DNA from 3 places in the Pseudoalteromonas sp. JC3 genome. Region 2 is predicted to be linked to each of the others. Evidence: predicted binding sites of a transcription regulator. Region 2 holds the regulator's gene; each other region holds the start of a gene.

Region 1 (7,571 bases), 1.2 Mb from region 2:
CCTGATAAGTGCTTCTTTACCATTCTTTGCCAGCTCAGTCTGAACACCTAATGGCTCTAAAGCACGTTTGACCTGATTACGAGCAACCGCGGAGTCATCGGCGATAAAGACAATACGTTCGCCTAAATCTTTTTGCATTTCACCGTCAGAGACAATGTCAGCACTGACTTCCGTGTTGATCGGGCAAATTTCATTGAGGATCTTTTCTACGTCTAATATTTCAACTAGCTCGTTTTCAATTTCTGTAACCGCTGTCAAATAGGAATAACGGCCTGCCCCAGATGGCGGGGGCATTATTTTTTCCCAGTTCATATTCACAATGCGTTCTACCGCACTGACTAAAAAGCCTTGAACTGAACGGTTGTATTCCGCAATTACAATAAAACAATTGCGAATATCTTGAATAGGAGGCCCACCAACCGCAAGTGACATGTCAATTACGGATATTGTTTGGCCTCGAATATGAGCAACCCCTCGAATCAAAGGGTTTGACTTGGGCATGCTTGTCAATGCTGGACATTGAAGCACTTCTCGGACTTTGAAAACGTTAATGCCGAAGCGCTGTCGACCTTGAAGTCGAAAAAGTAATAGCTCGAGACGGTTTTGTCCAACCAGCTGTGTACGTTGGTTAACCGAGTCTAAAATACCTGCCATTTCAATCTCCTACTGTATAAACCGCTAATCGGAACGATCTTTGCTTCGACTCTGATATGGTTTACCACCCTTGATTAGGTGCAGTTATTAAAGCAGAATCTTTATACCTTGTTTCACCCCATAAGCATAGTCGAAACATCATGAGTTTGTTAAAAAAAACCCATTACATTCAGTTTTTTTGTTTGTTCGCTTATTTTATAGGCGTTGACTATGGTTATTGTCAGCAATATGACAACAAAACTTTAGAACAAAGCGCAATAGAATTTGTTGAACCAAATGTAGAGCAAGATCCCGACAGCCAGCTATCACTAACTGCTATACCACTTGATTCAAGAATTCCAGCAAGGGATTGTCAATCGCCGTTGCAATATAGTACAGCAATGACTCCGCCTTTTGACACTCAAGTGACAGTACAAATTAGATGCAACGATACCCTCAGCTGGACTCAATACGTCCACGTGCGTATCGATCACCTCTTCCCTATTTTAGTTAGCGCGACCATGTTAGAAAAAGGCCGTGTTATTCAGGATGACGATGTGAAAATAGAGTATCAGCCGAAACGTTTTCGTAGGGTTTCCTATATAGAAGATAAGTCGATACTAATAGGCAGTAGAAGCAAACGTAATATCAGAGAAGGTCAAGCCTTTACTCAGGCTCATATTTGTATGGTCTGCAAAGGCGATACGGTGACGATTATTGCTAAATCAGGTGGGCTTGTGATCAAAACTCAAGGAGAAGCGCAGCAAGATGGCAACCGTGGTGAACTTATTAATATTAAAAACGCTCGCTCTGGCAAAACCTTACGTGCTAGAGTAATAGAAGTGGAAACAGTAGAGGTGAATTTATAAAAAATTTGCTAAAGTAATACTATTAAACGCCGATAACAAGGCTGAGAGTATAATTTTATTGGGTCTACAATCATGGTTAATCAAGTTAACGGTCAGAATCAGTCTACATCCGTTGCTAATAATGTTAAGCAACAGAAGGCTGAATTGCAAAGAAATGATGCTAATAGTGCGTCAGTTAAATCACCAGCTACACCGAAAGCAGCTGCGGATTCAGTGAGCCTGACTCCACAAGCGCAACAGCTGAAAACGGTCAACGAAAAAGCGCAGCAGTCATCAGGCTTTGACGACAAGAAAGTCGAAGAACTGAAAAAAGCGATTGCAGAAGGCAAGTATCAAGTTGACGCGGAAAAACTAGCCAAAAACATAGCTGCATTTGAGTTCGAAATATATGGATGATTTGGTTCGGCTCTGCCACCACAAACTTTCAGAACAAATCTCGACGCTAGAAGCGATGACCCAGCTTCTGGCTCGTGAGCTTGACGAGCTCGCGTCTCGGCGTGGCGACAACTTAAAAGAAATCGCTCGTGAAAAGCTAACTCTCATTTCAAAACTGCAAAAGCTCGACAATGAATTGTCAAAAACTGAGTCTCACGTCTTTGAAAGCAGTGAAGTAGCCCCGCTCGTTGCTAAAGTGCGAGCACTACTCAGTGAGTGCCAAACCAAAAATGAAATCAATGCTAAAACGGCTCATCAGGCTAATGTAAGCACACGTGAACTAAAAGGGATCTTAATTGGCGCACCAACTTCGATTACATATGGTCAAGATGGCAGCGTGAAAAGTAGCGACAGTGAATTGGTACGTAACCTAAAGGCGTAGCCACGCCTGTCGTATTTTAGTATTGAAGAACAATCGAAGTGAAGCGCATTAAGTAAGCGATATGTGATGAGTGCTTACTTAAAGCTATAAGATATCTTCTTAATTTTCTGCGGCTTGACTTGAGTAATATACAAATCATAAACGCGTTTCATATCAAGCTCTAACTCCGTCGCGTAAGTATCACCAACTGCGTAACTTTTCAGCACCTTAGCCCCACGAACAAGTCCATTTACTTGGCTCTTAAGACCGTCGTTTTGCGCAACCGCTCCTTTTACCGTAATAGTGGATGTCAAATTCTGGCCATACAGTTGCTCAGCCAATTCACGATAGGCTTCTAATTTTGACACTTTAATGGCCATTAGCTGCTTCTCACCCGCAGTTTTACCCGGCTGAGCACTCAAAGGAGCGTACCCCACAGCCCGTAAAACAGGAAAAGTTTCCGGTTGCACTGTTTCATACTCAATATGCTTATCAACGAGGCTTGAACAGCCGCTGAGCCCTGCTAGCGAACAAACCATAACAACTGAACTGATAGAATTAGTGATACGCATTTCACCCCACTCCGCTACAATATATACCAATCAAAATTAAGCACTTCCCCAACATCTTGGTCTCGCAAGGGTTGTTGTGGTTTCATTGAGTATTGGCAAGAAATAAAATTAACTTTCATAATGTGTGATTATGCACGAACCTTGCCAAAATTTGGCACAGGTATTGCTGAGTTGAAGAGTAGTTTTTGATCTGGGCATTTAAACATGAAAAAGCAATTCGCGACCAGTCTATCACTGTTGTGTATCACCTTGGTTCATCCAGCTTATGCTGAATGGTTTGAAGTTACCGGCATGGCTGACGTTAAAAATGGCGACCATCAAAAAGCCAAAAGAAAGGCGGTAAATGACGCCATCACACAAGCTTTGCTGTTTTCTGGCGCTTCGGTGAGTAGTGTGCAAACCGTCACCGATGGTGTGCTCACCCAAGATCAACTTAAGATCCGCTCAAATGCTGAAATCCAAAGTGCCAACGTAATTGCTGAAGCAAAAGTTGGTGACTCATGGCAGGTGACATTACATATCGATATTACCCCACAGAGTGCTCAGTGCCCTACTAGTGCTTACGACAAACAGGTTGCAGTCACACAAAGTCAGTTAAAAAATAAACACCAAGCAACACTAGGTCAAATTTTTGACATAAATAAAGCGGTGAGCGAGCGCCTATACCAGACAATGTCTGAACAAAAGTTGAGCTTAGAACCTGTTCCCTATTTCGCACAGACCATAGACGTTAACCGCTTTTTCAGCCAGCGGTTTGATTATAATGAACAGCTAATCGAGACCATTACGGCAAATACGAACAGCCAATTTGTATTACTGAGTCAAATTACTGATATTGCAGGTGTCGATAAACTTAATAGCGACTTCGCATTTTGGCAAAGTGATAAATATTTAAGAAGCTTCAAGGTAGACTTTGCGCTGTTTGATGCACTTTCTCATGAAAGGGTGTGGCAAAAGCAATATGCCACTCAAGGCGTGTGGCCGTTTAAGAAGACCAAATTAATTGATGTGTACAGTGAGCGCTTTTGGCAGACAGATTATGCTGATGAGATCCAAACCACGCTGACACAAATCGCAACTGATTTAAACGCAGCGGTGGCCTGCTTACCAACCAACGGCAAAATCCTACATATCGATGATGAACAAGTCGTTATTAATTTGGGCCGCATGCATGGCTTAGAGAATGGCCAGATCCTTAACGTAGCGCATAGTAATCCGCTGACTAATGTCGATGGTAAAATATTTATGCATCAAATTAAAACCATTAATAAACTGCAAGTGATCCAGGTGAATGCGCAAAACGCCATTGCGGTAAATATCAGTAATCGCCCACTTCACAATGTGCAAATTAATGATTTGGTTGAAATTCAAATAGAAAATGAAAATGAGTTTGAACTGTAAGGTTAAGACTACCTATGACGCAGACAAGATTTTCGACGACTTTACACACTCTACATCATGCTTCCGCCGCCCATTTACTTTGGTAATTCCACGCAAAAGTGATACCAATGGCGTCCCCAGTAGGAATCGAACCTACATCTAAGCCTTAGGAGGGCCTTGTTTTATCCATTAAACTATGGGGACAATCTCTAAAGTCAGATAACGATCGCTTTTTTTGACCTTCACTAGCGGGATCTGCATTACTTAATACCCATGAAAGTCTGGAGTTGTCGATTCTCTGTTGTACTGCATCTCAGTGACTTCACTTTAGTATACTGATCTTAATGAACTTTTAAAGATTAATAGTCAATTTATTCGCGGTAATAAATGAGCTGGTTCAGTAGGTGAATACGCAGCAGTTAAGACCCACTACTGCGCTATCAGTTACTTCACTTGAGGTGTGAATAAGAAGTAGGATAGTTCTTCGTTTAATAAAACCTAAACGGTATTTTCTTCTAAAAACCGCTATTTGAAGTACTACCTTGCAGCGGTTGCCTGATCATCAAGGATAAAATACGGGATGGTCACCACCGTGCTTGCTATCACTAAGTTGGTGTTAAACTCTAACAATCTTGCATTTACCTCCACGCCTCGTGGACGGTAAACCATAGTGCCTGTGAGCAAATGGCTGGGAGATTGCGTGTTTTTCAAGCGGCTTGCGTTACGCGAAAAAGTCAAGTCGCCACTGGATGTCACTTCAATTTTCCCCAATGCTTTAAAGTCTAACGCTTGATAACCCAGCTTTTGCATTTGATGCATTAAGGACTCAGCCAATTGGTTTCCTAGCTGGTTTGAATCCCTTAATGATTCATTAAAGTTCACAAAACTGGCTACCGCTATCGACTCAGGCTTTTGCCCTAATACAGTATCTGACAGTTCCAACGCAATTTGATTGGCGTAGTTAGCAATTTCTTTGCGATGACGATAGCTAACGAAGCCAATATCTTGCAATACCGCGGCTTGTGAATCTTCATTACGCTCTTGCTCTTCCATCATGGCATACAATATTTCCATGTCGGATTGCTGCGTTTCTGTAGGTTCGGAAGCCGTTTGTTTTGTCATTTCGCAGCCACCGAGTAATGCAAGTGTCGTCGCGAATAGCACTACATTTTTCATCATCGCCTCCGAATTAGTTCGCACGCTCTATACGAATGCCATCGTATGCCGCACCATCTTGTAGGGCGTTAACTACGTTTTGCGGTAAAAAGCCTTGAGCAGAACCCACGACACTTTTACTTCTAAGCCCAACCACTCTGGCATTAACCATAACCCCGCCCTGATGATTCACCAAAGTACCACCTAGCACATACAAAAAAGGATGGTCGTCAGATAGCTCTAAAAAGTCACGGCTAAAAATGAAATCGCCTTCAGGTGTCACCCGGATATAGTCTGTTGTTTTAAAGTCCACAACAGGGATCCCAAATGCATGAAGCTCATGGATAAAGCTTTCAGCCAACTGGTTACCCAGCAAGGAACCTTTATCAAATTCTTTATCTAAAAATACAAAGCTTGTCACTGCTACCGGCGTTTTCTCATTCACGTGTTTCAAGTTTGCAACCATGTCTTGCATAATAGACTGGACATAGTGAGTGACATTTTTACCAGCCATTTGCTGAGAAACAGAGAATTGTTTCATACCGTTTGGATTACTTTGATACATCGAAGATTTTTCAAAGCCATTACGCACGGGCTCAGCCTGAGCATTATCCACCGCAAAAAAGTTACTCTGAGCACAGCCAACCATCAATGAAAGCGGCAAAACCAAACTTAATACTTTTTTCATTACTTTCATCTCCACTAATATTGGCTCCGTATAATCTGACCGTCACGATTTGTGACACGCTCCGTACCCCACATAACAGCTTTTGGAATGCTGATTGATGCGGCTGAGACGGCTCGATTATGTAACGTATCAACCAGCCGCGCATTGACCAAATAGGTATCACGACTTTCTACGATTGTCCCGACCACCACGAGGTCAATTTTCTGGCGCTGATTCAGCACATTCAATTCTCGACTTAACATACTATCGGCAGAACTTTGTAAAGATAAAGCGTTTCTGAGTCGATATTCCACGACATCTGCCCCCATTTGACTTAAATGGGTCATGAGGGATTCTTGCAAGGCCACGCTCAAGCCTGAACCTTGCCCAGCAACGGTATCATCCAGCTGATTAGCCTTAAAAAAACTTGTCACAGCAACCGTTGAGTTCGGCTTGAACGGCCGTACATACTGCCCGAGTTCCGCGGCTAACTGAGCGCCAAACCCATCTAAGTCAGGTAAGGTTTCTTGCTGCTGGGTCGCTTCTCTTTTGCCGACCTGTTGGCTGTTTGTACACCCTGCCAACAACATAATCACTATGAGTGCTAGATATTTCATTTCACCAAGCCCACGATAAACTTATTGGATAAAATGCAAAATACGCACCAAGTTTTAAAGTCGATGACTGGTGTAATGGCTAACCAAACAGCTTAAACCTGCACGCTTAAGTTGCTGGCAACCTTTATATGCAGAGGCCTTATCTGCAAATGCACCTAATTTGAGCCGATAATATTTCGTATTTTGAATATCTATTTGCTCGATATTCACTTCGCTTGTTGCAAAGTCTTGCGGTAACTTATCCTTGAGTTGCTCGTAGGTTTGCCTAAGCTTGGTATATTCCGTTGTAGAGGCCAATTGAATTGCGAATTCAGCTATCTCGACAGGCTGTTTTTGTTTCTCGGTGGGCTTTGTTTTTTGCTCTATCACTTGCTCGGGTTGCTCTGCTAAAAGCTCAGCATGCTTTTGCTTTGCAAGCGAATTTGATAGCTGCATCGCAATAACATCTAAATCTTCCTGCACTTCTTCAAACCTAGCAACCTGCTGTTTTAGCGCTCTGAGCTGCTCTACTTCTTGTTGTAAGGTGCTTACCTGCTGTTCCAATAAAGATATCTGCTTCTTCATTTGTAATGAGTCAAGTTGACTCTTGCTCGCAGTTGCTTGACAACCACTTAACGCAACGAAACTGAGCATAATGAGGTGCCACTTAATTGATTGCATTGTTTTCTCTTTCATAAATAGTTAAGACTTCCACTGTGCAAGAAACTTTGAAGGGAAGTAGATTTTGGCAAATATTTGCCGCATTTTGTGTGGCGTCATCTCTTAATATAAGTAAATAAGTGGCGTCGCCTTCTTGTTGCGCATACCCAAAACCACCGCTTAATAACGCGGGATAACGCTTAGCCAAAATCGCCGCATACACTTTTAATATCGTTAATGTCT
Region 2 (7,571 bases):
AGCACCTCAGGTCTGTCTGTAAGTACACGAATGGGAGAGGTTGAAACCATTGAGTTTAATCAAGATGGTGGTCTTGGTATCAGCGTTTATGTGGGTAATCATAAAGGCTCAGCATCAACCGCGGATCTGAGTCCTGAAGCCCTGCGCTCAGTGGTTGAAAAAGCCGTAGATATTGCTCGATTTACCTCGGATGACCCCTGTAATGGTGTGGCGGATAAAGCCTTGCTAGAGATGTCACCAGCAGATTTAGATCTTTTCCATCCTTGGCAAGTTTCTCCCGATGAAGCCATTGAGCAATGTATTACTGCTGAAAAAGCTGCGTTAGCATTCGATCCTCGAATCGTGAATTCTGATGGCGCGAGCTTATCGAGCCACCAAGGGATCCGTGTATATGGCAATAGTCATGGCTTAATTGCAGGGTTCCCACGTACCAGACACAGCCTGAGCACCATGGTGATTGGTAAAGAGGGTGAGCAAATGCAACGGGACTCTGCATATGCGTTATCTCGCGTGCACACGGAGCTAAAATCCCCTGAAGAAGTCGGTTTAGAGGCGGCACAATCAACGCTTGCAAAATTAGGCAGTCGTAAGGTGTCAACGCGCAAAGTGCCTGTTATTTTTCGAGCGGATATTGCTAACAGCTTATTTGGGCACTTAGTGTCAGGTATTGGTGGCGGCGCGCTATATCGTAAGTCTAGCTTCTTGTTGGATTCTTTAGACACACAAATTTTTAATCGCTGCGTTAACATTGAAGAGAAGCCACATTTATTAAGAGGGCTTGCTTCGAGTCCTTTCGATAGCGAAGGTGTAAAAACCATCGACCGTGAAATTATCACAGATGGCGTGCTCAATACTTACTTATTGGCAAGCTATGCTGCACGTAGAATGAATATGCAAGCGACAGGTCACGCAGGTGGGATCCATAACTGGTTAGTAAAACCAACACACGACGATTTAACCAGCCTACTTGCGTCGATGGGCACTGGTTTGTTAGTCACTGAACTTATGGGGCAAGGTGTTAATACGGTAACTGGTGATTACTCTAGGGGAGCTGCTGGTTTTTGGGTCGAAAATGGAGAACTTCAATATCCTGTAAGTGAAATTACTATCGCTGGTAATTTAAAAGATATGTTTATGGGGATTGAAGGCGTTGGCGCTGATATTGAATGCCGAGGCGCAGTACAAACCGGCTCTATACTACTCAATAATATGCAAATAGCGGGCGAATAACTCCCTCTCTCAGCTCAAGAAATGCTGGTTTTAACCAGCATTTCCCGCCGTTTCGACACTGTTACTGCTACACTAATAACCAAGTTGCGGTGCCAAGGAATGCAAAGATCCCTACGATATCAGTAACGGTTGTTAGTACCACACTACCAGCTAGCGCTGGATCGATATTCATTTTCTTTAACATAATTGGAATACTGGCACCCGCGATACCCGCTGCGACTAAGTTCATAAACATTGCGAAGGCAATTACAGCACCGAGTGTAAAATCCCACTGCCATATAGCAATAACTCCAGCGATCAAGACAGACCACAGCACGCCGTTTAAGGCGCCGATCGCCAGCTCTTTACCCATTAAAAACTTTTGGTTAGTTTGGTTAATATGACCAAGGGCAATACCACGTATAACTAGGGTTAGCGTTTGGCTACCGGCAACGCCACCCATACTTGGTACTATGCCATTTAACACCGCGAGAATAGGTAAAATATCCAGGGTACCTTCGAAGAAGCTTGCGACAAACGCTGCCATCAAGGCGGTTAAAAGGTTAATCCCAAGCCAAATAGAGCGGCGCTGGCTACTTTTTAGAACTGGCGCAAAGGTGTCTTCTTCATCTTCAAGACCTGCCATACTTAACAAACTGTGCTCGGCATCTTCACGGATGACGTCAACAACGTCATCAATGGTGACACGACCAAGTAAATGGGCGTTATCGTCAACGACGGGAGCTGAGATCCAGTTATGACGCTCAAAAAGCTGCGCCACTTCAGACTCATCCATGGAGATAGGGATCGTTTCCTTATCTTCATCCATCAAATCTCGAACCATACTGTCAGGAGACTTAGTTAATAAGGTATTGACTGGTAAGGCACCCAAGAAACAGTTGTCTTTATCGACAACATATAGCTCATCTGTGCCGTCTGGCAATTCGCCTTTAAGGCGTAGATATCTAAATACAACTTCTAAGGTAACATCGGGTCGAATAGTGACCGTGTCGGTGCTCATTAGCGCACCGGCAGAGTGTTCCTTGTAGGACAAAGCTTGTGTCGCACGTTCTCTATCTTGGCTATCCATCGCACCGATAACGTCTTGGTAGACGGTATCAGGCAGGCTTCTTAGGACATCACCAAGGTCATCGTCGTCCATGTCTTCTGTAGCGGCGGCAATTAGCTCCGGCTCCATCTGGGCGATGATCCCAAGTCTTACGTCCTCTGACAGTTCCTCTAAGACATCCCCTTGGATATCTGGGTCAACAAGCTGCCACAGCATAGAGCGAACTTTATGAGGGGATGATTCTAAAAGCAGTGCAGTGTCACAAGGTGCTGTTTCTGCGAGCATACGCCTAACTTGAACAAACTGACCACTGTTTAAGGCGTTAGTTACCTTTTGGAGTTGTTCCAGTGTGTAGTCTTGTTCAAATACTTCAGGCATAGGCATCCTTTTTGATATTAATGGTGGCTAACGTGACTAAGTTAACCCTATTCATTTATTTTATCGCAGAAATCAATTTCTTAATTTGAATTTTATTCGTGTTGTTTCTGCTGGTGGGTTGCTATCGTTAATACACGTTAAAGGTGTACGCAACGATAAAGTAGGATTTTCCGGCAACTAGCTTTATTGCACGAAAGAAACCTAAATTGGTATTACAGTGTAACTCAGTTTATTAGGAACTACCAAGGTTTACGCTTAATTATGAGAGACTTATTAGACCACTTTGGTTACGGAGGAGGGGGAGATTAGCAGGGAGTAAATGAATCAGGCCTTATTGTTTTACTGACGATTACTCGGATTCATTAAACTTATTTTCTATCAGTCCGCCAATGGCGTCTAGTGCATACTGAGCATCAGGACCTTCACAAACCACTCGGACTTCTTTCCCTTGGCTGCTTTCAAGTAACAACAGCGCTAGTACGCTGTCAGCAGCAGCACTTTTGTCTCCTTGATATAAGGTCACGTCGGCATCAAATTGGGTTGCTAATTGCGCAAGAACCGTCGCTGCTCGAGCGTGCAGGCCGAGTTTGTTTTGGATTAAAAACGTATCTTCTAACATTTAACCCTCTTGCTCTCGGTGACGAATTTTGACGTTGGGATGGGTTTTAGCAAAACGTTCACCAATGGTTTGCGCTAAGTATACCGAGCGATGTTGCCCACCTGTACATCCTATTGCGATCGTTAGATAACTGCGATTGTTACGCTCTAAGTGTGGTAACCAAGTTTGTACGAAGGTTTGGATCTGCCAAGTAAACTTTTGCACGATGCTGTGACTCGACAAATAGTCTTTAACTGGCTGATCTAAGCCAGTTAGCGGCTTAAGCTCAGGCTCCCAATGTGGGTTGGGTAAAAAGCGCGCATCAAAAACGTAATCCGCTTGTTTTGGGATGCCGTGTTTAAAGCCGAAAGATTCAAAGGTAATAATGAGTTGTTTGTCTTTTTTACCTAAGATTTTTTCGCGGATATCTTCTGCAAGTTGATGAACGCTCAGGCCTGTAGTATCAATGAGAAAATCGGCGCGAGTGATCAGCACGTCTAACAATTCCCGTTCTTTCTTTATCGCAACATCTAATGGAAGATTATGCAGTGAAAGAGGGTGCAAACGTCGTGTTTCTGAGAAGCGCTTTATCAGGGTTTGATCGTCACTGTCTAAATAAAACAGGGTAGGTTTGGCAAAGCCTGGTAAGTATTCAAGAATGTCATTAAACTCGTCCTGTTCTTTAGGTAAGTTTCTAACATCAATACTGACTGCAATTTTATTATAATTGTCCGAAACACTGCGGACTAAAGACGGCAGCAAATTGACTGGAATGTTATCCACACAATAGTAGCCTAAGTCTTCCAATACTCGAAGCGCTACAGATTTACCAGAGCCTGAGCGGCCACTGATAATGATAAGCTCGAGTCCTTTTTCTTCATCACTCATCAAGTTCACCTTGGATCACTGCATATAACTCATCATCACTTTTTGCTTGCCTAAGCATTTTGCAAAAAGACTTGTCTTTGAGTGTATCAGCAATCGCCGCTAAGGTCTTCAGGTGTTGTTGATTATCACCTTCAGGTACGATGAACGCGACAAAAATATCGACAGGCTGCTTATCTATGGCTTCAAACTGGATCCCTTGCTCGCTGACAAGCACCATTGCAAGGATTTTATCCAAACCTTCAAGTCGACCATGGGGAATGGCAATGCCTTTACCGATCCCTGTGCTGCCTAATTTCTCTCGCGCCATTAAGGCGTCCAAGATAGCATGCTGACTGGTATTTGGAATTTGGCTATGAGCCAGTTCGCTGATGTATTCTAAAATACGTTTTTTGCTATTAAAAAGGACCGCAGCTTTACTGCAGTCCTTGTTCACTAATTCACTTAATTTCATCTTAGTGTCGAGTGAGCTTCTCTTTGTGTTTAATAACTTGACGATCTAGCTTGTCGATAAGGCCATCAATTGCGGCATACATATCTTGATGCTCTGTTGATGCAAATAGCTCGCCGCCGTTTACGTGTAATGTTGCTTCTGCTTTTTGTACTAGTTTCTCGACATCAAGGATCACATGCACATTATTGATATGATCAAAGTGCCTTTCTAGCTTCGCAAACTTGTTGGTGACATAGTCTCTTAATGAGTCAGTAATTTCTACATGGCGACCAGTTAGATTTAGTTGCATAAGCATTTTTCCTTCTTGGGTTTTACGTCTTATATCAAGCTTTTACGCTGATTTGACGGTGGAATGGCTAGGGATTCACGATATTTTGCAATCGTACGTCTCGCTACCTTAATTCCTTGCTCAGCTAAGATATCTGCAATTTTGCTGTCACTCAATGGCTTCGCGGTATTCTCTGCAGCTATCAGCTTTTTGATAAGTGCTCTAATTGCTGTAGAAGAGCACTCACCTCCATTTTCCGTACTTACATGGCTAGAGAAGAAATACTTCAGCTCAAATATTCCCCGAGGTGTATGCATGTATTTTTGTGTTGTCACACGGGAAATTGTGGACTCATGCATCTCAACCATTTCAGCAACATCATTTAGCACCATAGGGCGCATTGCTTCGGGGCCATGTTCAAAGAATGCCTGTTGTTGTTGCACAATGCAATTGGTAACTTTTAATAAAGTATCATTTCGGCTTTCTAAGCTTTTAATAAACCACTTTGCTTCTTGTAAATGTGAGCGAATAAACTGACTATCCGTACTGGATTTCGCCGTTCTAGACATCGCAGCGTAATGGTCATTTACTCTTATTTTAGGCATAGCATCAGGATTTAGCTCTACGACCCAACGACCTTTTACTTTTTTCACCGATACGTCAGGGATCACATATTCAGGCTCTTCATGAATAATGCTTGCCGCAGGCTTTGGGTTAAGGCTATGTATTAACGTCATGACCTCTTTGAGATCGGCTTCTTTAAGGCGCGTTTTCTTAGCCAAAGTTCGATAGTCACGGCTGGCAAGCAAGTCGATATGCTCTGTCAGGATCATTTTTGTTTCGGCAATCCATGGGGTATCTGGGGCGAATTGGTTGAGCTGAATGCATAAGCATTCTTGTAAACTACGCGCTGCGATACCGACAGGGTCAAAAAGCTGAATGCGTTTGAGTACGGCTTCGACTTCATCTAGCTCAATAGGCTCTTCGCTATTCTCGTCATTAATGCTTTCTAAAATGTCTTCGCAAGACAGTGTTAGAATGCCTGACAGGTCGACCGCTTCAATAATCGCAATCGCAATAGCTCTATCTGTTGGACTAAATGGTGTCAGTTCGAGTTGCCACATGAGATAATCGTGGAGAGATTCAGAGGTTTCCCCTTGATAAACATTATCGTCATCGGGAAGTGGACCTGAGCTTGCAGCAGGCGCTGCACTCATATACTCGTCCCAAGTGACATCCATGGCAAGGTCATCGCTCACAGTGTCTTTGCTCATGGCGGTATCTGAGTCTATCTCATAGTCACTAACCTGCGTTTCATCGGCTGAATCTTGATTGTCGTCAGCACGGCTCTTTTCTTGGCTGTGTTGGTCAGCGTTTTCGCCGTCAGTATTATCACCTTCTTCCACTTCCAACAATGGATTGCTGTCTAATGCTTCTTGTATTTCTTGTTGCAGATCCAATGTACTAAGCTGCAGCAAGCGAATGGCTTGTTGCAGTTGCGGAGTCATTGTAAGTTGCTGCCCCATGCGCAGCTGTAATGATTGCCTCATGTATCTCTAACAATCCTTTTTAACAGTTATTAATACTACGTCTTAACTATAGCTTGAATTGTTCGCCTAGGTAGACATCTCTTACGGTTTGATCTGCCAAAACATGTTCTGGCGTGCCTGCAGCGATTAACTCACCATGTGAAACGATGTAGGCCTTTTCACATACGTCCAGTGTTTCTCTAACGTTATGATCGGTGATAAGCACACCGATACCACGGTTTTTTAGGTGCTCTATGATTGTCTTTATATCTAACACCGAAATAGGATCAACACCAGCAAAAGGTTCATCTAACAGGATAAACTTAGGGTTTGCGGCTAAAGCGCGAGCAATTTCGACTCGTCTTCTTTCGCCTCCCGACAATGCCATGCCCTGTGAGTCGCGAATGTGTTGAATATTAAACTCATCCAGTAACTCGTTTAGTTCAGCTTCTCTTTCAACTTTAGATAAGTCTTTTCGAGTTTCTAAAATCGCCATCAAATTTTGATAGACCGTGAGTTTTCTAAAGATTGAAGACTCTTGCGGTAGATAGCCAATACCAAGTCGTGCACGGCTGTGCATCGGTAACAAAGTGATATCTTCGTCATCAATCTGAATATAGCCTTTGTCGCTTGGTACTAACCCTACAATCATGTAGAACGTAGTGGTTTTACCTGCACCATTTGGTCCTAATAAGCCTACAATACTGCCAGCCTGAACACTTAAACCAACATTTTTGACGACCTGACGACCTTTATAACTCTTTGCTAGACCAGTTGCTTTGAGCTCGCTCATTAATTGTTACCTTCTTCCTGCGCTTTTTTCTCTTTAGCGTCTTTTTTGTCATCAACAGGAACAAGGATGGTTCTTACTCGAGAGTCTTCTTGGTCTGAGCGCTCAGCGCTGATCAATTGCTTTTCAATGTCATAGGTGATGACTTGAGCATTGATTTTTTGCCCAGTTTGATTGATTTCAGCATCACCAGAAATCACTAGGGTTCCCTTCGCTACGTCGTAACGGATTTCATTTGCTTTGGCTTCTAGCAAGTTGCCATCGGGTTGACGTTCGCTAAAAGTGGCAGGGCTGCCAGTTGCCACAAGCAGTTGCTTGTTAATGCCAAGTTCCGCGCGACGGTGGACCTCTAGGCGATCGGCATTTATCTTTCTGTTGCCATGAATAATAA
Region 3 (7,571 bases), 1.7 Mb from region 2:
CACTTAAGGGGTCAAAGGCGGCATAGAGATCGCGTACAAATTTATCATAAGGAATTTCTTCAAAAGTATTTGCGTTAACTCGGTTAATATAATTAGACAGCAGTTGCTTGACACTTATCTCTGCTTTTTCAACTTGCTTTACTAAGCTTCGCTCTTCGCTCGTAAGGTCCGTGGACAAATAGCTATTCCATTCTTTTTCAGCGATATTTTTAGCTTCTTCGATTTGCTTTAACGCGGCACTGTTGGATAATTGATGGCCTCGTAACTTGTGAAAAGTATCTACAATAACCACCGCATAGTTGTCTGACACGACTTTTATTTGCCTCAGCGGTACAACTCTGTCGTCATAAATACGGTCAATGTAATTGATAAGATTTGATAATGTTCCAATTGTAAAGATAGTAGCGAGAATAAAAAACACAGCAGGTATGCCCGAAAGCGACAACAATCTGCTTTTAACTGAAACCCTATTTAGCATAGTCTGATTTTTATTGAGTAAACATAGAAATAAAGTATTACTCAAAGTTCATAGATTACAATAATAATTGCAAATTAAGCAGCGCATTATTGATATGCATCATACTTCGTAACTGTGTCTCTTAACTGTATAGGTTTGATTTTTAAACCTATTACAAAAAAAAGAGGAGAAGCTTTTATCGGCTTCTCCTCTTTTATTCCACGTCGAAATCACTTTCGCTTAACACTCTTCGTTTTCAGCGTTCATGTTCTCTTTTACATCTTCACACGCGTCTTCCACACTATTTTCTACTTCCTGAACTGTTTCATCGAAACGCTCACCAGCATCTTCCGCCGGACCTTCGCTACAACCAAAAAGTGCTAAAATTGAAACAAAACCAAATGCTTTTGCTAATGTAATTGCTGATTTCATAATCTATCTCCTAAAACCGTTTTTGTACGTTAATTCCCTTTTACCTGGGAGCTCGTGCTTTGCCAAAAATAAACGAAATAATCATAAAGGCGATAAACACAAAGAATAGAATTTTCGCCATACCTGCCGCAGCGCCAGCGATTCCAGTGAAACCTAGCACGGCTGCGACAAGTGCTAGGAATAAAAACATTACAGCCCAACTCAACATAACATTCTCCTTAGGCAGTTAGCTCTTGCAACTGCTTCATTTGATCGTGACAAGCTTGCATTCTGGTTTGAATTTGCAGTAATACACTCTTGCATTTAGGTGGAAGATCTTTGCTTAATGCTTTATCAAGCTTGCTTAACACTTTGTCTTCCACTTCTTCTAGCTGAGAAATATAGGTGTGCTCTTTGTCGGTGCTCACCATACCAACCAACTTGGTGTACGATTCACGAATGTCGATGCTAAGCGCTGAATCTGTCTCAATTTCACCTTCGTCAATAAGAACAAATGGTTGTAGATCCGAGATTGCTTGCGCTTTATCTACAATCATTTGGTCAAATACGCGGTTTAATTCGATATTATCTAGCTTCTTTTTAGCTTCAGTGTAAAAATCAACACCACCATTTAATACTTTGATGAGCTCTTTTACCGGCCCCATGTCGTAATTTGAATCTGCCATAAATAACTCCTTTCGTTGCGATATTTAATAAGTGCATTTTGCAAATATTATTTTCTGTCCCTTTCACTAATGCAGATTAAATGCCAAATCATAAACCTTTATTATATAAGGCTTTTTAATCTAAGCACCTTCAGACCGGTGAAAATATTACAAACTAGATGTAAATTATTCCTGTGATAATTGCGTACTTAAGGTTGTGCTCCCTTTAGCATTGAAATCCATAGTCCTAATTGGGAAAGGAATTAAGATATCGTTATCAGCTAATACACGGTTAATGGTGCAAATTGCTTTGTGCCTGACCACCATAAAGCCCGGATCTGCTGGGTAATCTATCCAAAACCACACTAATAGATTAATAGAGCTGTCACCAAAAGACTCTGCATAGACATCTGTTTCTTTTTGGCTTACTACGAAATCAAGCTTGTTAATTGCCTCAACAATCACCTCTCGGGCTTGCTCTGGGTCGTCCGCATACGAGATACCAACTGGTACTTCTATTCTTCGCTTGCCAAGCTTAGTGTAGTTTTGTAACTCATTCTTAAAGAGAATTTTGTTGGGGATATAAGACAGCTGGCCATAAAAGTTTTCTACTAAGGTGTTTCTCAAATTGATTTTGCTTACCGTGCCAAAGCAATCCTTGGTTCTTATAATGTCACCGACCATAAAAGGTTTTCTGACCCCCATCACAAATCCAGCGATGAGGTTCTCGGTCATGTCTTGGAATGCAAAGCCAATAGCAAGGCCAATGATCCCCGCCCCAGCCAACAATGACATTACAGCACCTGATAGTTTTACTATATCTAAAGCGAAGAAAATCCCAATGGCAATAATAGAGACTTTAAATATGGAACTAATAAGTGAAGCCACTTGTTCTGTCTTTATTGCTTTTTTAATTGCCTTTGAAAACCAAATTGAAGATATTTTAGCCAAAACTGTGAAGAATATGAGTATCATTAAGGCTAGGATCATATTCGGTAGTAACTGCACACCGGATTCAAGCCAAGAGATTAACTTATCATTAATTAACGCCCAGAATTTTTCTAAATTCATAATCAAATATTCCTATTTAAGTACTCGACAAATCTAGAATGCAGTAATCATTCCTAGTTATATTAATTAGCCGTTCATGGAAAAGGTAATTATTACAAACTAATTTACACATCTTCTCGGTAAATTCTTCCTTAAAACTTACTCCATAAAAATAAATCACATAATTATCAATAATTTAAAGGTTGGCACAACAGCTGCAACAGATAATTCGACTACGAAATTAAAGGAGTTTAATTATGAAAAAGACATTAATTGCAACTGTACTAGTATCTTCACTTACTACTGCTTCAGCATTTGCTGCTGATAACTCTTGGGAAAAAGAAGCGAGTGACGCTTGGATAGACGGTAAAGCAGAAGCAACACTGCTTTTCAACGGTGAACTGAACAACTTTGACATTAACACTGATGTAAAGAACGGCGTTGTAGTGCTAACCGGTAAAGTTGAACACTCAGTAGATAAAAAGCTGGCTGAAGAACTGGTACTAGGTATCGATGGCGTAAAAGAAGTGAAAAACGACCTGACTATCGTAGATATGTCAGATGAGCGCAAAAAAGAGCGCAATTACGAAAGCGATAGCGGTTTTACTGACGCAAAAATCGCAACAGTAATTAAGTCTCGCTATCTGTTCGACACAGATGTAGATGGTACTGACATCGATGTTGATGTGGAAGGTTTAGTCGTAACATTAAACGGTCATGTAGGTAGCGAAGCAGAGCGCAAACTTGCTGTGCAAATCGCGAAAAACGCCAATGACGTTAGAGATGTAAAAGATAACCTTCGCGTTACCACAAAATCATAAGCCAATTTTGATTTGAGGGGGGCTTTCCCCCTCCCATACTTATATTGATTTAAGGAGTAAAGATGAAACAATTAACAATTGCTGCTGCGCTACTTGCCTCTCTAGGTCTTGCATCCACAGCCGCTCACGCGGAGTCTGATTTTGGACTAGATGATTATAAAATTTACACAGGTATCGGTTATGGCCAATACTCTTTCCAATGGGAAGATCGTGAGAATGACACTTCATTCGACGACGACTCTTCTATGCTAAAAGCGTATGTGGGTACAAAAATTAATCCATATTGGAGTTTTGAACTTGCCTATGAGAACTTCGACGAAGCAAGTGACATTGACAACTCTGCTGAAATAGACGGTATTTCTTTATCTACACGTATTTCAGCTCCACTAAACGAACATTTCTCAGTGTATGCTAAAGGTGGTTGGCTTGAGTGGGATGCTGATATCTACGCGGATATTCCAGCTGTAGGTCGAGTTTCATCTAGCCTTGAGGGTGGCGACTGGCTCTATGGTGCCGGTGTTGAGTTTCACCTCAATGAAAACGTTAACATGCGGTTAGAATACACTCGCTATGAACTTGAAGACAATATCGACCCTGATATGGACGTAGCTGCCGTCTCTATCGAATATCAGTTTTAAGCAGTAATTTTGGCTCTATAGCCTCCCAATTATTTCCCCTTTGACTCAGTCCTGGCTCTTCCACAAGAGTCTGGTTTTGGCGCTACCACTTGGTAGCGCTTTTTTTGTTTTCAGTGTACGGCCTCCATATTGAATAATGTAAGTACTTTCTCGCTATTTCTTATTTTCAGGAAACAGAATTTAAAGGTAAACAACCTCTAGATGTAATAGTTGCCATTCAGTGCAAGAAATGAAATCTGTCAATTTTTCAAACTCTACACCCTGTAGGTTCTGCTATGTAACATTTACACCCTTCATTTCGCATCTACCGACAAACGATACCGGAAAACATTAACCTTATGAATTTAAACAGCTTTCAAGTTGGCAAAGGGTTTGCAACCTATATAGTGAACTAAACGAATAAGGAGTAGTTTATGAGTAATCAAGCAAACCAAACACAGACAAGCAATACAGCTAAACCACAGCCAAATGGCCAAGACTCTAGCCATCCTGTTACGGATCAAATTGCAGATACATTGCATGCATCAGTAGATTCACTGCACGCTTCGGCATCTCGTACTGAAACCTCACTACGTGAAAAAAGCCATAATTCGAGTGAAGCGATTGGTGCCAAGCGCAAGGAGTGGGAACGTGCGTGGAATACATCAGGTGTGAAAAAGTATGCAACGGAAAACCCAGTAAAAACGGCTGGTATCGCATTCTCACTTGGTATGTTAGCAACTATGCTGTTAAGGAATAAGTAATCATGCAAGACCAAGCTCAAATAAGAGACCGTCAAGCAGCAGCTCACGAGCGCACTCCAGCGCTCGCTGAGCTTAAAGATTCTGTGTCTCTATTATTCAACAGCTATCAGCAAATCGCAGAAGCACAACTAAACCTATTAGGTGCTAAGTTTAGAGCTAATCTAAAAACCTTATGTATTGCGCTCGGGTTAATTCTATTTTCTCTAATCTTGACAGCAATGGTGTGGGGAAGCTTGCATGTGTTATTTGCTTACGCGTTAACCTACGCGGGACTAAGTTGGTTTGTTTCGGCGGGTATCGTACTGACTATCAATATCGCGATGATTTATTACCTAATCATAACAGGGCTGAAGCTCTTTAATAATAGTATTAACGACCTGACGTCTGGGTTTTATACCCCAGTTGCGAAGCAGGAGGCTAGCAATGACGAAGCTCGCTGAATTCATCACTGATAAGTTGCACCAAGAAGTGGTGATTGAGAAGAAAAAGCTCATTACCGCTAAACATTTTAATCAACTTACCCAAGTGAAAGCCAAGAAGGTATTCACCGGCGCGATTAGCTCTCCTCAAGGGTTGGGCTTCATGTTTATGTTTGGCGCACTCAGCGCTAAATATGGCAAGTTTGGCGCACTAAGAAAAATCGTACTTTTACAAAGAATAGCTCAAGGTATCATTTAACTCCTTGAGCTATTCTTTGGCTCTCTATCTAAACTAGCTTTTCTTTAATTTCTTTCAAATCCACAAGTGTAATTGGCTTTAATAACACTTCATCCACTTGCGACTCAGCCAACTTTTCCGGCTCTGGATCAAAACCACTAGCAATCACAATATGCTGATTAGGATCTTGTGCTTTAATTTCTCGAGCAAGCGTAAGCCCGGACTTATCGGGCAGACCTATATCCAGTAAAATCGTGTCAAAGCGCTCAGAACCAACAAAATGCTGCCAACAAGTTTGCGCGCACTCTGCCGTAACCACATTCACTTGCAGTGAATTAAGTAACAGCTTAAGCAGATTGCGTGTATCTGCGTCGTCTTCTACCACTAAAAACTGCAATGTGCCGCTAGCTTGCTCTACGTCATTGCTAGAAGCTACCAACACCCCGCTCAAGTAGTGTGTTAAACATTCTCCTAACTCAGAGACATTAACAGGTTTGCTCATCATATCGCTAAAGCCTAATGCCATTAACTCCTCTTTTGTGCCTTTTTGAGCTGCTGCTGTCAGTGCGACAACAGGTAAGTCAATACCACGCTCTCTGAGTGCAACAATCGTGTCTCGGCCATCCATTCTAGGCATATGCAAGTCCATAAAGACTAAGTCATACTTATCAGGGTTATCCTTTAGCATCGCAAGCGCTTCAATACCATCACCCGCAATTTCAGCGGTTGCGCCAGTTTGACCAATCAAGGTACGCATTAACATTTGGATCTCACTGATATCTTCAACGATAAGGATATGCCCTTTCAAATCAGATGGAAGCGAGTTATTAGCCGCGTTGTGGGTCTTATCAAGCATTAATGGCGCCAGAGTCATTTCATCGATAGTATCAAGGTCAATACTAAAGCCAAATTCACTCCCCTCTCCCAAAGTCGACTCAACCGCCAGCTCCCCCCCCATCAATTTAATGAGTGCCGAGCTAATAGCCAAACCAAGACCTGCACCTTCGTCTGTACGAGTCGTAACATTTTGTACTTGTTCAAAAGGTTTAAATATACGTTTTAACTTCTCGCAAGGAATACCAATACCCGTGTCAATCACCTTGAATTCAAGTTTTGCATCCGCTTGTAGTGTTATCTCAACCTTCACAAAACCGGAGCTTGTGAACTTAATCGCATTATAAATAATGTTGATAAGTACCTGCTTCAACCGCGTCTTATCTACTTTTACATCCTGCGGCAATGGCGTTTTAGCCTCGATACTAAAACTCAAGCCTTTCTTAGCTGCGGCCATTTTAAACAAACTATACAAATCACTTAAAAAGCTACTCAAACACGTGCTTTGTTTATTGAGCTGTAACCGATTTTCATTTAGCTTGGATAGGTCAAGCACATCGTTTAGCAGATTAAGTAAGTGCTCACTATTATTATTGATAATAGAAAGCTCAGGCTTAACATTCTGCAATTCTTCCCGAGATAGGAGGAGATTAGTGTAACCTAAGATAGAAGTTAAGGGTGTTCTCAACTCATGGCTTAAATGGGCCAAAAAGCGGTCTTTTGCTCGACTATCAGACTCTACACGCAATCGCTCTAGGCGCTCACGTTCAAGCTCTTTGCGTGCCAAAGCGTAGCGAATGGAACGAATAAATCGTGCGCTACTGATCTCTGACTTAAGTACAAAGTCTTCAGCACCAGCTTTTAGGGCTTCGTTATCTAACACTTCGTCTGATTGCCCCGTCAGCATGATTATCGGTGTATGGACCCGTCTTGCTCGCGCTTCTTTTAACACGCTCAAACCGGTTTGTGGGCCTAATTGATAATCCAATAAGCAGAGATCGAAGCCATTGCTCTCAAGTGCTTCTAGCGCTTGATGGTATTGGCTTTGCCAAACGAGATTAAATTTAAAGTTAGGAATAGACTGTAAATAATCTAAGGTTAAAATATAATCGTCTTCGTCATCTTCAATGAGTAGCACATTGACTTCACTGACCGACTCCTTTGTCATACTGTCCTCCACAAATGAAGTGATACTAATTCGTTTAGGTCGCCACGTTATGTTGATACAGATATAGGACGACTTGGGGTGAGGTAGCGCTTGCTTGCACAAGCGCGATAGGATTAGTTTGGCAGCT

The links. Region 2 encodes sigma-54, which starts transcription at its own class of promoters, with help from an activator protein. Its sites were predicted from a motif close to GTTGGCACGNNNNTNGNNT; they were not measured.
Region 1: a site for sigma-54 is predicted at 3,001-3,019, ahead of QSH61_RS06395 (LPP20 family lipoprotein). Genes of this name have one in related genera too.
Region 3: a site for sigma-54 is predicted at 2,786-2,804, ahead of QSH61_RS13095 (BON domain-containing protein). Genes of this name have one in related genera too.

What each region holds. Positions count from the first base shown of each region.
Region 1 covers NZ_CP127855.1:1,570,964-1,578,534, reverse strand. The annotation lists gene QSH61_RS06415 (chemotaxis protein CheV) at 1-654, opposite strand, end outside; gene flgA (flagellar basal body P-ring formation chaperone FlgA) at 795-1,502, shown strand; gene flgM (flagellar biosynthesis anti-sigma factor FlgM) at 1,575-1,898, shown strand; gene flgN (flagellar protein FlgN) at 1,891-2,319, shown strand; gene QSH61_RS06395 (LPP20 family lipoprotein) at 2,394-2,870, opposite strand; gene QSH61_RS06390 (flagellar assembly protein T N-terminal domain-containing protein) at 3,075-4,271, shown strand; tRNA gene QSH61_RS06385 (tRNA-Arg) at 4,380-4,454, opposite strand; gene QSH61_RS06380 (FlgO family outer membrane protein) at 4,788-5,429, opposite strand; gene QSH61_RS06375 (FlgO family outer membrane protein) at 5,440-6,093, opposite strand; gene QSH61_RS06370 (FlgO family outer membrane protein) at 6,108-6,689, opposite strand; gene QSH61_RS06365 (SPOR domain-containing protein) at 6,744-7,349, opposite strand; gene QSH61_RS06360 (hypothetical protein) at 7,336-7,571, opposite strand, start outside.
Region 2 covers NZ_CP127855.1:411,762-419,332, forward strand. The annotation lists gene pmbA (metalloprotease PmbA) at 1-1,230, shown strand, start outside; gene mgtE (magnesium transporter) at 1,298-2,656, opposite strand; gene QSH61_RS01720 (HPr family phosphocarrier protein) at 3,006-3,275, opposite strand; gene rapZ (RNase adapter RapZ) at 3,276-4,142, opposite strand; gene ptsN (PTS IIA-like nitrogen regulatory protein PtsN) at 4,135-4,593, opposite strand; gene hpf (ribosome hibernation promoting factor) at 4,595-4,882, opposite strand; gene QSH61_RS01740 (RNA polymerase factor sigma-54) at 4,912-6,411, opposite strand; gene lptB (LPS export ABC transporter ATP-binding protein) at 6,458-7,183, opposite strand; gene lptA (lipopolysaccharide transport periplasmic protein LptA) at 7,183-7,571, opposite strand, start outside.
Region 3 covers NZ_CP127855.1:3,045,614-3,053,184, forward strand. The annotation lists gene QSH61_RS13070 (methyl-accepting chemotaxis protein) at 1-421, opposite strand, end outside; gene QSH61_RS13075 (hypothetical protein) at 698-889, opposite strand; gene QSH61_RS13080 (DUF1328 domain-containing protein) at 930-1,097, opposite strand; gene QSH61_RS13085 (PA2169 family four-helix-bundle protein) at 1,108-1,554, opposite strand; gene QSH61_RS13090 (mechanosensitive ion channel family protein) at 1,720-2,604, opposite strand; gene QSH61_RS13095 (BON domain-containing protein) at 2,841-3,404, shown strand; gene QSH61_RS13100 (outer membrane beta-barrel protein) at 3,467-4,042, shown strand; gene QSH61_RS13105 (hypothetical protein) at 4,456-4,785, shown strand; gene QSH61_RS13110 (hypothetical protein) at 4,788-5,225, shown strand; gene QSH61_RS13115 (hypothetical protein) at 5,209-5,463, shown strand; gene QSH61_RS13120 (response regulator) at 5,492-7,444, opposite strand; gene QSH61_RS13125 (response regulator) at 7,558-7,571, opposite strand, start outside.